DNA from 2 places in the Flavobacterium sp. F52 genome. Region 1 is predicted to be linked to the other one. Evidence: riboswitches for the same ligand, from Rfam matches in the RefSeq annotation. Region 1 holds a riboswitch; the other holds the start of a gene.
What was found. Region 1 has a riboswitch for S-adenosylmethionine ahead of FF52_RS14350 (alpha/beta fold hydrolase). Riboswitches for the same ligand answer to the same signal wherever they lie in the genome.
Positions count from the first base shown of each region.

Region 1 (7,545 bases):
GTTGTTGCTTTATCAGTTGCAACCACAAGTCCGATTCCTCTTTCTGAAGAACCTTGAGAAATGATGCTTACACTGATATTATTATCTCCCATTACTTTAAAAATTCGAGCGTCAACTCCAGCTTTTCCAAGCAATCCTCGTCCTTCAAGATTTACAAGAGATACATTTTCTAAAACAGAAAGTGTTTTAATTCCTTCTTTAGAAGAATCTGAAGTGATTAATGTTCCGCGGTTTTCGTGGTTGAAAGTATTTAGAATTCGTAACGGAATATTCTTTTCTAACAAAGGAATAATCGTTTTAGCATGAAGAATCGTCGCACCGAAATTTGCCAACTCATTTGCTTCATTAAACGATAAATATTCGATTTTCTTAGCATCTGCAACCAAATCCGGATTTGCAGTGTAGATTCCGTCTACGTGCGTGAAGTTCTGCAATTCTTCAGCATTTAAATAATTTGCGATTAACGAAGCGGTATAGTTACTGCCATTTCTACCTAAAGTAGTTGTGTCGTTGTTGTTATTAGATCCAATGAAACCTGTAACTATATTAACCGTTTCTCCGTTATGTTCTTTAAAATAATTGACTACGTTTTTCTTAGAAAGCTGTTCTAATGGCTGTGCATCACCAAATTTAGAATCCGTTTTCAATAATTCTCTTGTATCTACAAAATTGGCTGGAATTCCTTTTTCTAGTAAAATAGCCGTCAATAATTTAGCCGAAAGCAATTCGCCTTTTGACAAAATCTGATCTTTGATTTTTTTGCTGTAATCGCCAATTAAGCTAACACCCTCGAAAAGTTTATCTAAAACATTAAACTCTTCAGACAAATCAACTTGCGGATAATCTGATATTTGATATTTTTTAAAATTCTCTAATAATTCTTTATAACTGCCATTTTTAGCAGCAATGCTTAAGATAAATTCAAGCTCATCTGTCGCATTTCCACGTGCAGAAACGACAACGGCAATTTTTTCGCCTTGATTTACTTTATCTGAAATGATTGAAACAACTTTGTTAAGTCCTTCTCCGTTTGCTAATGATTTACCTCCAAATTTTAATACTTTCATTTTTATTTCTTTATTGTTTCTGCCTTAAAAATGTCGGCAAGTAAATGATCTAATTGTTTGTACTCGATTAAAAAAGCGTCATGTCCATGAACCGAATCAATTTCGCTGTAGAAAACATTGTCTTTAAACTTCTTCAATTCTTCATAGGTTTCTACGTTTTCTTTTGCCGTAAAAAACAAATCTGAATTGATTCCGATAATATGAATTGAGGCTTTTGTTTTGGACAACAAGTTTTCAAAACTTTCACTATTTCTAGTAATATCAATTGATTTAAGCAATTGGTTCATTAATTTATAAGAAGACAGTTGGAATCTTTTCTGCAATTTTTTGCCGTGATGTGCCAGCCAGCTTTCGATATTAAAAATCAAAAGATCTTGATTGATTGTTCTTTGGAATTTCTCTTTGAATGATTCTGGCGAACGATAACAAAGCATGGCATGAATTCTTGCATCTTCGATTGGTTTTGAAGAATTGTTTAGAATTTGTTCCTGAAGAAAACAATTGGCAATAAGCCAGTCAGTAGATTTCCAGTCACTCGCGATCGGAATAAGGTTTTCTGTTATATTAGGTTCTAAAGCTAAGATTTCCCAAGCAATTCCTCCTCCTACAGAGCCTCCGATAACTGCAAAAAGCTTTTCAATATGTAAAGCTTTTACGCCTTCAATAAAGATTCTCGCGACATCTCTGGCTGTAAAGTCAAGATAATTTTCAATTAAAAAAAAATTGCTTCCATTTCCAGGAACATCAAAGGCTAAAATGGTATAAACAGCAGTATCTATGGTTTTACCTTCGCCAATTAAGTCATTCCACCAGCCGTTTTCTCCAGTTACTTGCGCATTTCCTGTTAAGGCGTGATTAACCAATACAATTGGCGCACTATGCAAAGGCTGTCCTGCCAATGTAAAGTGCAAAGGTATAGAATGGTAAGCTGCACCACTTTCTGTGATGAAATCTTGAATTATAATAGGGTTTGGTATATTTTCCAATTTCAAATCTATTGTATTATCTGATTTGTATATGGAAATATTAGAAAGAAAAACTAGGTTTAACTAGAAAAAATCTTGTTGTTATCTTTCCACGTTTGGCGTGGTAGAATGTAGCACCTTCTTCGTTTTACCGAAGGGTTGCTAAGGCTTCATCGGGTCTAATCCCTCGTCCTTTCTTTATAACATTTCAATACGTGTTTGAACTTAACGGTGCAAATTAACTACTAATTTCTCTAACAAACAAATTTTATCTAAAAGTGTTTGTTAAATTTCTGAAACTTACTTTAGCAAAAACTATTATACGCAAAAATTTACCGAACAAAAATGCCCAGTAAAATTAAGCAGGTTTTACCCTAAATTTATGATGCTTTTCTGTTTAGATAAAAAGCGTTTCATTTTCTTTTGAATACATCAAAAACAATAAAGAGTTCGGCGCTTTTTTTCCAGTTGCCTTACCTTCCTCTGCGATTCCAGCCTCAGTTATTCCGAATCTTGGATGAGCCAATTCGTTTGTTGGTGGCGGATTATTTTTTCTTGTCCTTCTGTTTTTCAAATTTGAAATTTTTTCTGCTAAGTAGTTCAATGTGCTCATGATTTTAAGTTTTAGTTAAGTTGTGTTTTATAATCTTTATTTCTCGTTTATCTTTTTGTTAAATCGCTTTCTGGAATAAAAAAACCCTTTTGGATTTTTCAGATACCAAAAGGGTTTAAGTTTTTACACTCACATATACTTTTAGTATCAACAGACGTATGCGCAAATAAGCGCGACAGAAAACATCTTGTTCATCTGTAAGGATTTATTCATCTGTGATTTATATTGTTTATTTAAATTCTGCATTTGTATTAAATTAAAAAGCCTCCCAAAATTTCTCGGGAGGCTCTTACTATATTATTATTGTATTCTTACAATTTTTTAAGCAATAGACACCCCAACCTCGGTCTTAACCGAAATGGCACAAAACATTTTGTTGACTTTTAAGTTCATTTGATTTCTAGTAGTTTTTGGGTATAACAAATATGCAATTATTTTTTTTATTACACAAATTAAATTCAAGAATTTAATTACAAAAATCGTTAAAAATCAATTTTTTAACGTCAAAAAACATCTTACAAAAACGAAAACGAAATAATACAAGTAAAAAACTTACAAAACAAACTCGTTTTTTCTTAATAATTCCATTTGACAAATCAGTTTATCAAAGAACCTTTTTCTTTTTCGGCTAAAAAATTATAACCAGACTGCCTCCTTAGTCCTAATTCGTTCCACTATTTTTAGGATATCAGTTATAATTCCTCTCGAAATTGCTTGTTTACATGGCGGAGCACTTTGAATTACGATTGGAATATCGGCGTAAGATTTGGTATAAATTTCAAAAATAGTATCGGAACCTTTCAATTGCCCGATTGGAGAGGCTATTGGTTCCGAAATTAATTTGGCTTCTAAAGTGCCTTTTTCTACATCAAACTCTCCTACATAACGGAGTACATGATTTTCTGCTTGAGTGATTTTGGCAATTTTAAATGATTTATCTACAGCCTCTTTATCGAGCACTCCATTTTTTTCCAAATGCTCTTCGGTTATAAAAGGTTTTATATTAATATCTGAGAGATCAAAATCTTTTCCTATTTCTCTGGCCAATATTAGAAGTTTCCTTGCAGTATCATTTCCAGACAAATCTTCTTTAAAATTTGATTTCATCAAACCTAAAAGACTCGCATCTTTTAAAACAGATGAAAACGAAACATCTTCAGATGAAAATCTATTAAAGACGTAACTCAGATTATCGGAAAAAACGCCTCGAATCTTTGTGATTTTTTCTCCCGAATAGTACAAATCTCTTAAGGTCTGCAAAACAGGAATTCCAGTTTCAACCGATGTTTCATACAAAAACTCTTTGTCGTACTTTTTAAGATCTGCTCTTAGTTCTTTATATAAGTCTATTGGGAGCGTATTGGCCTTTTTATTTACTGCTACAATATTAAATCCGTTTTTGATTAACGTATTATAATGTTTCACCAATTCATCGCTAGCTGTTGCATCGACAGCTATTAAGTTTTCAAATTCGTTTTCTTGTGCAAATTCGACAATATCTTCTACCTTAAAAGGAACTGCCAATTGTCTAAAATTGGTTTCCCAAGAATAACCCACGCCTTCTTTCTCAAAAAAAGCAACCGTCGAATTGGTTATAATTGGAAAATGAAAATCGACATTTTTGCTCTCGAGAAAAAAATCCTGACTTTCAATAATCTGATTAATCAAAGTACTTCCGATATTACCAATTCCGAAAAGGATAATGTTTATTTTAAGCTTTGACATAATTTCTATTTTTTAATTTTTGAAACCATATAAGTGATGTAAGTTTATTTCATGTTTTGCAGCAAAAAGCAGACGCATGTGGTGCGTCTCTAGAAAATGCACTTATATTCCTTATATGGTTTAAATTTTATAAAGATGCTTTTCATAAAAAATTACCTTTAGCACATAGGCTAAAGGCAATCTTTCAAACAAAAAACAAAAAAACCTAATTTTTATTGATGCTGAATTGAGAAAGCGAAACGCTCTCAAAAACAGTTTGCAGATCTGCAATTAAATCTTCGATATCTTCAATTCCCACAGATAGACGAATTAAATCTTTAGAAACCCCTGTTTCTATTTGCTCCGATTCTGTCAACTGCTGGTGTGTAGTGCTTGCAGGATGTATAATCAGTGATTTTGTGTCACCGATATTGGCTAATAAAGAGAATAACTTCGTGTCATCTACCACTTTTTTAGCCGCATCAAAACCTCCTCTTAATCCGAAAGTGATAATTCCGCTTTGTCCTTCTGGAAGATATTCTTTAGCCAGATCATTATATTTACTCGATTTTAAACCTGGATAATTTACCCAGACAACCTCATCTTGTTTTTCTAGCCATTCAGCCAGAGCCAAAGCATTTTCACTATGTTTTTTGATTCGGATTGGAAGTGTTTCTAGTCCCTGAATAATCTGGAAAGCATTAAATGGACTCAAAGCAGCACCAAAATCACGCAACCCTTCAATTCGCACTTTTGCTATAAAAGCCGCATTTCCTAAAGCTTCATGATATACTAATCCGTGGTATCCTGCAGATGGCTCGGTAAACTCAGGAAATTTTCCGTTTGCCCAATCAAAGTTTCCAGCATCAATGATAACGCCTCCTAATGAAGTTCCGTTTCCTGCGATATATTTAGTTAAGGAATGAATTACAATATCGGCACCATATTTAATCGGGTTTAATAAATAAGGTGTCGCAACTGTATTATCTACTATAAATGGCACTTTGAATGCTTTGGCTTCTGCCGAAATTGCTTTTAAATCTAATACGTCTAATTTTGGATTTCCAAGAGATTCAACAAAGAAAGCTCTTGTATTTTCTTTTGCCGCTTTTGTAAAATTTTCAGGCTTTGACGGGTCTACAAATGTGGTTGTGATTCCTAATCTTGGCAATGTAACTTTTAAAAGATTATACGTTCCGCCGTATAAACTGTTTGAAGCCACGATATGATCTCCTGCTTTTAGCAAAGTCAATAAAGTTGTTGAAATTGCAGATGCTCCCGAAGCTGTAACCACAGCTCCGATTCCGCCTTCTAGTGCTGCCAAGCGCTGTTCTAGAATATCATTTGTTGGGTTGTTTAATCTTGTATATATAAATCCGGCTTCGGCAAGACCAAATAAATTGGCCGCATGATCTGCATTGTTAAATACGTATGATGATGTCTGGTAAATTGGCACGGCTCTAGTTCCTGCGTTTTTAGTTACGTCATGTCCTGCGTGTAATGCGTTTGTTGCAAATTTTTGTGTACTCATGATTTCTTAGTTTTTTAGGTATTGTTAATACGTTTATATATTGTTATTGTTATTGTTATTGTTATTGATTTAAGCTAAAATATCTTCAGCTTCTTCTTCAAGATCATATAGATGAAACAATAATGATTTCTTCGTTTTTATCTGTAGCGCAGGATCATATTTTAAAGTTTCAGTTGATGATTCTTCCGAATTATTATTTCTTAATAAGTATTGAAATGCGATTGTATTTATATCTAGTGTATTCATGATTTAAAATTTAAAATGTTGGAAATAAAAAAGCCCTTTCGGATGGCGACCAAAAGGGCTTATAGTTTAACTATAACAAAGATTGTCTCTTTCACTTTTGGCAACAGCAAATTGGGATGCACATTTGCATCATCTCACAACACATCATATTTCTTTTTGCTATTGTTTTCATTTTATTTAAAAATTGAATTTGACTATTTTTTTTAAACTCGACTAATTCTATATAGTAAATTTAATAAGTATTTTTTTAACGACCAAATTAAAATGGAAGTTTTATATTATTTTTTTTTGAAATTCCTTTCAAACCTTTATTTAAAAGGCTTGAAAGAAATTATTTTAATTAAAATTTAAAGCTTAAACGAGCAAAACCAAATCTTCCGTTTAATCCAAATTGAGAAACTGCTCTTGAATAGGCAAACTGATTCGCATTTGTCAAATCTGTACTTGGCGCTGGCGACAAAGTTGGAGTTGTATTTGTAAAGGCTGGAGTTGCAGGATTATTTCTGTCTGGATAAACATCTCCTATATTATTAACTCCAATTGTTGCTCTCAAATGTTCGTTGATCTGATATCCCAAAGATAAATCGGTAACCAATTTTGCGCTGTATTCTGGATGTTCGTATACAGAAGAAAATCCGTCTAGATTAACATCTGTTGCTCCTGGATCGGTAACTTTTCCAAAATAGCTGTTTCTTAAATAAATATCCAGTTTTTTAATATTGAAAGTGGTCATCAAATTGGCTTTCAATTTTGGAATAGCTTCTTCTAAATATACTCGGCTTGATTCTGGAAAGAAAGAATAAATATAAGGCTCACCCCCAGCATTCACTATAGATTGCGGAATATGCAAATCTCCTACTCTTTTAGTTTCATTAAAGCTTAGGGCAAAATCGTTTCTAATTGTGAAATCCTGAATTACATCATATTTTTGAGAAATTACTAGATCAATTCCTTTTGTTTCAGAATCGATTCCGTTTGTCCAAAACGAAGCTCTTTCTACTCCTTTTAAATCAAATGCCTGCTGAAATAAAGTCAATGCCTCAGCTTGTTCTGGAGAAGTTGCCGCCGCTATCTGTGCATCTGTTGGTCTTGAATATTGTCCAGACAGTACAATTCTGTCGTTGATTCTTGTAAAATAAGCATCAGTTGCAATGGTTATGTTAGCTTCAGGAATTTTGAATGTAAATCCTGTACTGATGCTTTTTGATTTTTCTGGCTTTAAACTTTCAATTCCAATGCTTTTTGCCGCTTGCGAATCATTGGTAAAATAACCAACTTGATATGGAGCACCGTTTATAAATTGTGTTGAACTTGATTCAAAATATCTTTGCTGTAAAGAAGGCGCTCTAAAACCTGTTTGTCCAGAAATTCTCCAATTGATGTTGTCATTTAGTTTTAAAAGAGAAGCCAGTTTGAATG
Region 1 is NZ_AKZQ01000027.1:169,146-176,690, reverse strand. It holds gene thrA (bifunctional aspartate kinase/homoserine dehydrogenase I) at 1-1,067, opposite strand, end outside; gene FF52_RS14350 (alpha/beta fold hydrolase) at 1,070-2,059, opposite strand; SAM riboswitch class I at 2,132-2,239, opposite strand; gene FF52_RS14345 (hypothetical protein) at 2,430-2,645, opposite strand; gene FF52_RS14340 (aspartokinase) at 3,282-4,370, opposite strand; gene FF52_RS14335 (O-acetylhomoserine aminocarboxypropyltransferase/cysteine synthase family protein) at 4,576-5,880, opposite strand; gene FF52_RS23660 (hypothetical protein) at 5,950-6,126, opposite strand; gene FF52_RS14330 (TonB-dependent receptor plug domain-containing protein) at 6,467-7,545, opposite strand, start outside.

Region 2 (7,545 bases), on a different contig from region 1:
AAATTGAAGTTACAGCAGCACAATAAGACAAGAGTCAAATGTTTTAAATTTGAAACTCTTAATTGCCAATAACACATCCGATTATATTGATTTAATTTTTAATTTTTGGGAATTTGTAATCAATATTCTTCAACAACCTTTCGGTAAAACTTGAAATCTTTCTATAAAAAAGTCACGGCGTAAAATCTGAAATTGTTCTTTTGCAATAATTATTTTGATATAAATTTAAACAATTATTATTCAAGACTTTAGAGTACAAACACTCAAAATTGTTTCATTTTATAAATTGGAACAATTTTTAAGGCTTTGAAGCAAAAAAAATTGCAACAATCAGATGATCATTGCAATTTTAGAAAGAAATCAAAATGTAATTATCGGCGTATAAATATTATTTTTCTGTTTTCGTTGCGTCGAGTAAAACGGCCAATTGGATACAAGGCGAATTGGATCGATTGCTCCACGCATGATTGGTTCCGCGCTGAATTACAATATCTCCAGCTTGCAGCAAAGTTTCTTCTTCATCAACAATCAGGTAAATTTCACCCGAAATAATGATAATGTAATCTAAAGTATCGGTCTGATGCATCAACGGATGGGGTTCTCCTTCTAAGGCTATCACTCCCAAATCTTTATCGGGCGGAATCTGGACATAGCGAAAATAACTTCCGTTTTTTGGCGTATTTGGAAAAGCGGTATTTTCTATAATTTTTTCTTCAAATTTTGCTGGCGTGGAATCGGTCGACCAAATATCAGAAATAATTAGTCCCGGAAAATGCTCCGATACATTCGAAACGATTTCATCTTGTTCTATAATCGATTTTCCATTTCGTAAGCCTGTTACGATTCTTCTTGGTATTGTTCTCATTCTTTATGAATCTGCATGATTAGTTTTCGGCCATTCGTTTTATTTTTTCTAAGAATTGCAAGTGATGTGTCCACTGTTTCTTTCTTTAATCCTCCTATTACATTAATATTTGGTGGACTGATTATTTCATTTTCTATCAAATGACTTAATTCTGCCAATCCGTTTTTATAATAATCATATTGCTTTTCAATTCCATACGCATAATTTGAAATGTTATGAATTGTGGCTCCTTTAGAAAAAAGTATGCTTCTCGATTCTGGAGTAGAAAAATTCGTTACATCAATATACTTTCCGTTTATTTTTAAAAGTTTTGCTGCAATTTCAGCAACCTGATTTCCGACAAAATCTACTGCAATATCAAATTTTTGATTTCCGTTTAATGAAAAAGCTGCTTCGTAAATATCTTCTTTTCTATAATTGATGATCTGTTCTGATTTTACACCAAGATTTACTAAAGAATTTATACTTTCTTCATTCCCAGCTGTAACGACAAAATTGGTAAAACCTTTAGCGATAAGCAGTTTAATAAATACATTTCCTACTCCACCCGCAGCTCCTGTAATCAATATCGAATCGGTTGAAGAAGCATTCATTCGATTAAAAGACTGTAAAGCCGTAAGTCCTGCTGATGGAATTCCCGCTGCTTCGTCAAAAGAAATCTTTTGAGGTTTCTTAACTGCAATACCTTCTGGAACACAAATATATTCTGCATAAGTGCCATTAGATCCCATACTTCCTGATCCGCAGAAAACAGCATCGCCAATTTTAAATTGGGTTACCTCAGCTCCAATTGCTGTTACGATTCCCGAAAATTCGCGTCCTAAAATTGGCGAATGGATCAACTTTCTTTCAGAGCCGTTTTCGGTCATTTGATAATCAATCGGATTAAATCCTGAAGCCATAATCTTTACCTGAATCTGATGCGGTTCTGGCTTTGGAATTTCTACTGTTTCCAGTCTAAATTCAAGGTTTCCCTGTAATACAATTGCTTTCATTTTTATGATTTTAGTTTACAAAAGTATCGCCCTAATATTTTATTTTTGTTATGGGTTAACCCAAGGTAACCGGTTACCAAAGAGAAACTAGTATGGCAAAAATTAACGATAATGGAGTCCTTCGCGAAGCCAATTGTTCTGAAGAATTGATGGCAATGCGTGACAGTCTTGATGTTTTGGGAGGCAAATGGAAATTGATGATTCTAAGGTTTTTAACCAATAGAACACATCAAGTTATTCATTTTAAAAAAATGCAGCGAGAAATTGACGGCATTTCGGCTAAAATGCTAAGTAAAGAACTCAAAGAATTGGAAACCAATTTACTCATCAGCAGAACAGAACAAGATACCAAACCTGCAACTGTAATTTATGCTATTACCGAATACGGAAAATCGGTTCTTCCCGTAACCGAAACCTTAGTCAATTGGGGATTGGCGCATCGAGAAAAAATTATTGAATCGCTTAAATAATTCTTCTTTTTATAAACCTAACAGGTTTTCAAAACCTGTTAGGTTTACTACTAACTAATCTAACTTAAACCATTCATTTACTTCTCTTGCGATGGTATCTTTAATTTCGGGATTTTCAAATTCATTTGAAACCGAATTATATACATAATCTTTTTTCCACTTTTTATAATTATGAGCCACTTTTTCAATGGCATCGCAGATATACAAAAGCTCTTCATTGGTTGTAATTGGATGCAATGACAAACGTACCCAACCCGGTTTATTGGTCTGATTTCGCTGTAATAATTCGTTTGTAATCTCTGCCGATTTCTTTTCGTTGATATTAAACAAATAATGAGCATAAGTACTAGCACACGACCAGCCACCGCGAACCTGAATTCCGAAACGGTCGTTTAAAAGTCTTACAATTAGATTGTAGTGAATATCTTCAATTACAAACGATACACAGCCAATTCGCTCGGTGGTCAAATCTCCTAAAATAGACAAGCCTTGTATTTTTTGAAGTCTCGAAAAACAAAGGTCAAGCAATTCTTTTTCTCTTTTTTTGATGTTCTCCACTCCCATTTGCTCTTTCAATTCTAAAGCCAATGCCGTTCTAATAACCTGCAGAAATCCTGGAGTTCCGCCATCTTCTCTTACTTCTATCACATCACTGTAACAATATTTTCCTAACGGATTGGTCCATTTTACATTTCCTCCACCTGGATTATCAGGAAAATCAGATTGGTATAATTTTTCATTAAAAACCAGAATACCGCAAGTTCCTGGCCCTCCTAAAAATTTATGCGGAGAAAAGAAAATCGCATCCAATTGTTCTTCTGGGTCTTCTGGATGCATATCAATTTTAACATACGGCGCCGAAGCCGCAAAATCTACAAAACAAAGTCCGCCGTTTTGATGCATGATTTTGGCCAATTCGCGATAAGGCGTAATAATTCCTGTAACATTTGAACAAGCTGTAAACGAACCGATTTTTAAGCTTCTGTCGGCATATTTTTTTATTGCTGACGAAAGAGCTTTTGGGTCAACTAAATTATTTTCATCAGGTGGCAGAATAACCACTTCTGCATTCGTTTCATACCAAGAAACCTGATTGGAATGATGCTCCATGTGTGTGATGAAAACCACTGGTTTATCTTCTTCAGCTTTTGTTCGAAGCGCCATGATACGCTGCAATTTTGATAAAGCAGCCGTCATACCGCTCCCAGTAGTAACCAAAACGTCTGATGGGCTGGCATTTACCGATTTTTTAATAATATCTCTCGCATGCTGATAGGCGTAAGTAGAAGTTTTTCCTGTCTGACTTGAAAGTGAATGCGTATTGGCAATCATGGGACCAATTTTATTGAGCATGATATCTTCGATCGGGGCATATAATCTTCCGCTGGCAACCCAGTCTGCATAAACTAGATTCTGTTCTCCGTAAACCGATTCGAAAGTATGGTCAATTCCTACTGTATTTTCTCTAAATTTAGAAAAGTAACACTCAGGTTCTGTTGGTTTTGTTGTTGGCTCAATAGCATTCATATCCTTGTCATTTTAAAATTAACTAATATTGTATTATTTGTATTTCTTATCAATCTTATCATTCATCTGAAAGACAAGATTGCGCTTTTCTTTTTTAAATTTTATTTTCTAAAAGTCTTTTCAATGTAGATTGCAATTCTTCTCCATACAGGTTTTTCGCAACGATTACTCCTTTCGAATCCACCAAATAATTTCCAGGAATGGCTCTTACACCATATAATTTGGCAACTGCACTGTTCCAGAAAAGCAAATCAGAAACATGCGTCCAGGTTAAATTATCGTCTTTAATTCCTTTAAGCCAATTTTCTTTCTTTTTATCCAAAGAAATTGCGACAATATTGAATCCTTTGTCATGAAATTCTTTGTAAGCCGCAACAATATTTGGATTCTCTCTTCTGCAAGGTCCGCACCATGAAGCCCAAAAATCAATTAAAGTATAGCCTTTTAAGTTATCATAAAGTCGAACTGGCTTTCCATCAGGATCATTGGCTGTAAAATCTGGGGCTTTTTTACCTACCGATAATCCGTCTAAAACAATAGCCAGTTCTTTTAATTCTTTCACGTAAGTAGTACTTTGAAGACTTTTATCTAGCAAAGCAATATTTTGTGTAATCTGTTCAGGTGTTAATCTGTAAGACCAGTTTCTGTACAATACATAAGCAGAAACAATAGATTTTGGATTTTCTGTTATGAATTTACTGATTTCTACATCTTTGCTCTTTTTATAGGCTTCAAACAAATCCTGAGAAGCAGAACCTTCAACCACAGATGTTGTGTAATATTTCTTCGGACTCAGTTTTACTGTAATCGGATTTTTTTCTAGAAAAATATGCAATGGCGAACTTTCTGTATTTACGCTTAATCCGTATAAATCTGGCGTTTTTACTTTCGTTTTAAAACTAAAATTTCCGTCTTTTACTTTTGCCGAATCAATCGTGGTAAACATCTTATTGTGAAACTTCTGCAAGTAAACGTATTGCGCTACAGTATCAGCAACAGTTCCTTTCAATTGTAAATTATTTTCCTGAGCCTGAGTTTGAAGAGCTCCAAGAAATAAAGCGAAACCTAATAGTATTTTTTTCATTTTTTTTAGTTTTAAGATTAGACAAAAGAATTTCAGGCCAATGTCAGAAGTCATTGGCAGTATTTTATTTTACAAAGAGAATCTGGAATAGACTATTGTTTTAGCATTTAGAAAAAAGCAAAGGCGTTTTCTTCAAAAATGGAATTCAAGAGCTCATAACCGACATATACAATTGATTCAGCTTTCATATTAATAAAGATTTGGTTAGATGATCTTAAACAGATTTACGGAGAAATCTTTCTTATCTGCCCGCTTGTAGCGGAAGGATTTAGCACCTTATTCGGCAACAGGTTGCTAAGACTTCATTGGGCCTATTCCCTCAGTCTTTCTGGATAAGTATCATGTTATAAATTTTCTTCGATACAAATATATATTAATTCTACCGAATTAGTCAAGTTTAAATTGAATTTTTTTAAAATTAATTGAAAAAGCATTTTTAAGAAGAAAACAAAGTTCTCATAATCAAATAATTAAAAAACACAAATACATCGTTTTGAAATTCTTATTTATAAAAGAAATTCATACGTTTTTAAAATCTGAATTGAAAAGTATTTTTAAATTCTAAAGAAAAAGATGCAGGTATTGGTTCTTTTCCAGATTGGAAAGCGGTTCTTTTAATCCGTTTTCAAGATTTGAGGTAATCAGTCCCAGCACTTGTTTTAGATCGTTGAAATTATTTGGCTTCACAAAATAACAGAATGCGCCAAGGTCGCCAGCAGCTTCCATATCATTTTTGTGTGAAGAAGTAGAAATCATAATTACCGGAATATCTTTATAACGCTCTTCCGATTTTAATCGTTTCAGACATTCCCATCCATTCATAATAGGCATATTTAAATCTAAAAAGACAACTTCAGGTGTTTTATCTTGACTATTTAGCATTTTCAATGCTTGATCCCCATTTTCTGCACAGTGACAAATAATACTTTCATCTATATCAGCCAACGCTTCGCAAAACATTTCTGCGTCGTCCCTGTCATCATCGGCTAATAAAATTATTTTCTTACTCATGCTTAAATGTCTTTTTCTGTTTGTTCAAATGGCAACATAATTGTAAAAACAGCTCCTTTATCGACAATTCCATTTGCTGTAATGCTGCCTCCGTGACGTTCCGCTATTTTTTTACAAAGCGACAACCCTAAGCCAGTTCCTTCATAACGGTCTTTAGAATTTAATCGGGTAAAAGTTTCAAAAATACGTCCCGTCTGATCGGGGTCAAATCCGATTCCGTTGTCTCGTACTGTAATTACAGCTATTCTTTTACCGTCTTCAAATTTTTCTTCTGCATTAATGGCAATCTGCGGCGGAACATTTTCTTTAGCAAATTTAATCGAATTGTTTATCAGATTATAAAACAATTGATAAAGCAGCACAGAAGCTCCTTCAATAACTGGAAGTCCTTGATAATAAATATTTCCCCCTGTCCTTTGAAGTGAAATTTCCAGATCGGTTTCTATATTTTTGATGACTTCGTTAAGATCAACTATTGTTGCTTTCTGCGAGTCGGCATTGATTTTAGAATAGGCAAGTACACCGTCAATCATAGTAAACATGCGGTCTGCCGCTACATGGATTCTTTCAATATATCTCGTTGCCGATTCGTCGAGCTTATTTTCAAGATGGTCTTCCAAACGGCTTACAAATGTTTTTATTTTCCTAACAGGCTCTTTTAAATCATGCGAAGCCACATGGGCAAATTGCTGTAAATCATCATTAGAACGCTGGAGTTCTTTGGTACGGTCCGCTACCAAAATTTCCAGCTTTTCGGTAATCGATTTCTGTTCATGAATATCGGTGCAGGTACCAAACCAATTGGTGATAACGCCTTCTTTATCTCTAATAGGAAGTGCTTTACTCAAAAACCAACGGTATTCGCCTGTACTTCCATTTTTTAAACGAAATTCCATTTGGTAAGAAGACCCCGCTTGAACGCTTTGATACCAAGTTCTTAAAACATCATAAACATCATCGGGATGGAGCGCTGGAACCCAACTAGAATCGCCAAATTCATATTCATTAAAACCGGTGTATTCATACCATCTGCTGTTGTAATAATCTATAAATCCGTCAGGACGAGCAGTCCAGATAATTTGAGGCACCAGATCGGCAAGCTGCCTAAATTTCTCTTCACTTTCTGCTATAACATTTTGAAGTTCTTTTTGTGAAGTAATATCACTCGCCGCGCCAAACCATTCTACGATTTTTTCTTTTTCATCTAATATCGGAACCACTCTAGACAAAACCCATCTTACAGAATCATCTTCTTTTATAATTCTGTGTTCCATTTCAAAAATGCTTTTCTCCACTATAGATTTAGAAATAAGATGAACTGCTTGTTCCAAATCGCCAGGATGTACAAATTTATCTAGCCAATTGATACTTTGCCCTCCAGTTCCAGAAAGCCTTCCTCCTCCTTCAAGGCTATGCATTACCATCCAATCAGAATCCATTCGGTAAACCAGATCAGATGAAGCGTTGACCAAAGCTCGAAAACGGTTTTCACTTTTTTCCATTTTCTGGCGAGCTTCAACTTGTTCGGTAACATCAACCGCTACTTGAATCATTCCTGTTATCTGATCTTCTTCAATTAATGGGCGATAGGTC
Region 2 is NZ_AKZQ01000037.1:333,867-341,411, reverse strand. It holds gene FF52_RS19990 (TolC family protein) at 1-77, opposite strand, end outside; gene FF52_RS19985 (cupin domain-containing protein) at 389-865, opposite strand; gene FF52_RS19980 (NADP-dependent oxidoreductase) at 862-1,860, opposite strand; gene FF52_RS19975 (winged helix-turn-helix transcriptional regulator) at 1,953-2,330, shown strand; gene FF52_RS19970 (aminotransferase class V-fold PLP-dependent enzyme) at 2,385-3,857, opposite strand; gene FF52_RS19965 (TlpA disulfide reductase family protein) at 3,952-4,941, opposite strand; SAM riboswitch class I at 5,180-5,280, opposite strand; gene FF52_RS19960 (response regulator) at 5,503-5,952, opposite strand; gene FF52_RS19955 (PAS domain S-box protein) at 5,955-7,545, opposite strand, start outside.
Region 2: linked by a shared signal. The riboswitch ahead of FF52_RS19965 (TlpA disulfide reductase family protein) and the one ahead of FF52_RS14350 (alpha/beta fold hydrolase) in region 1 are both predicted to bind S-adenosylmethionine.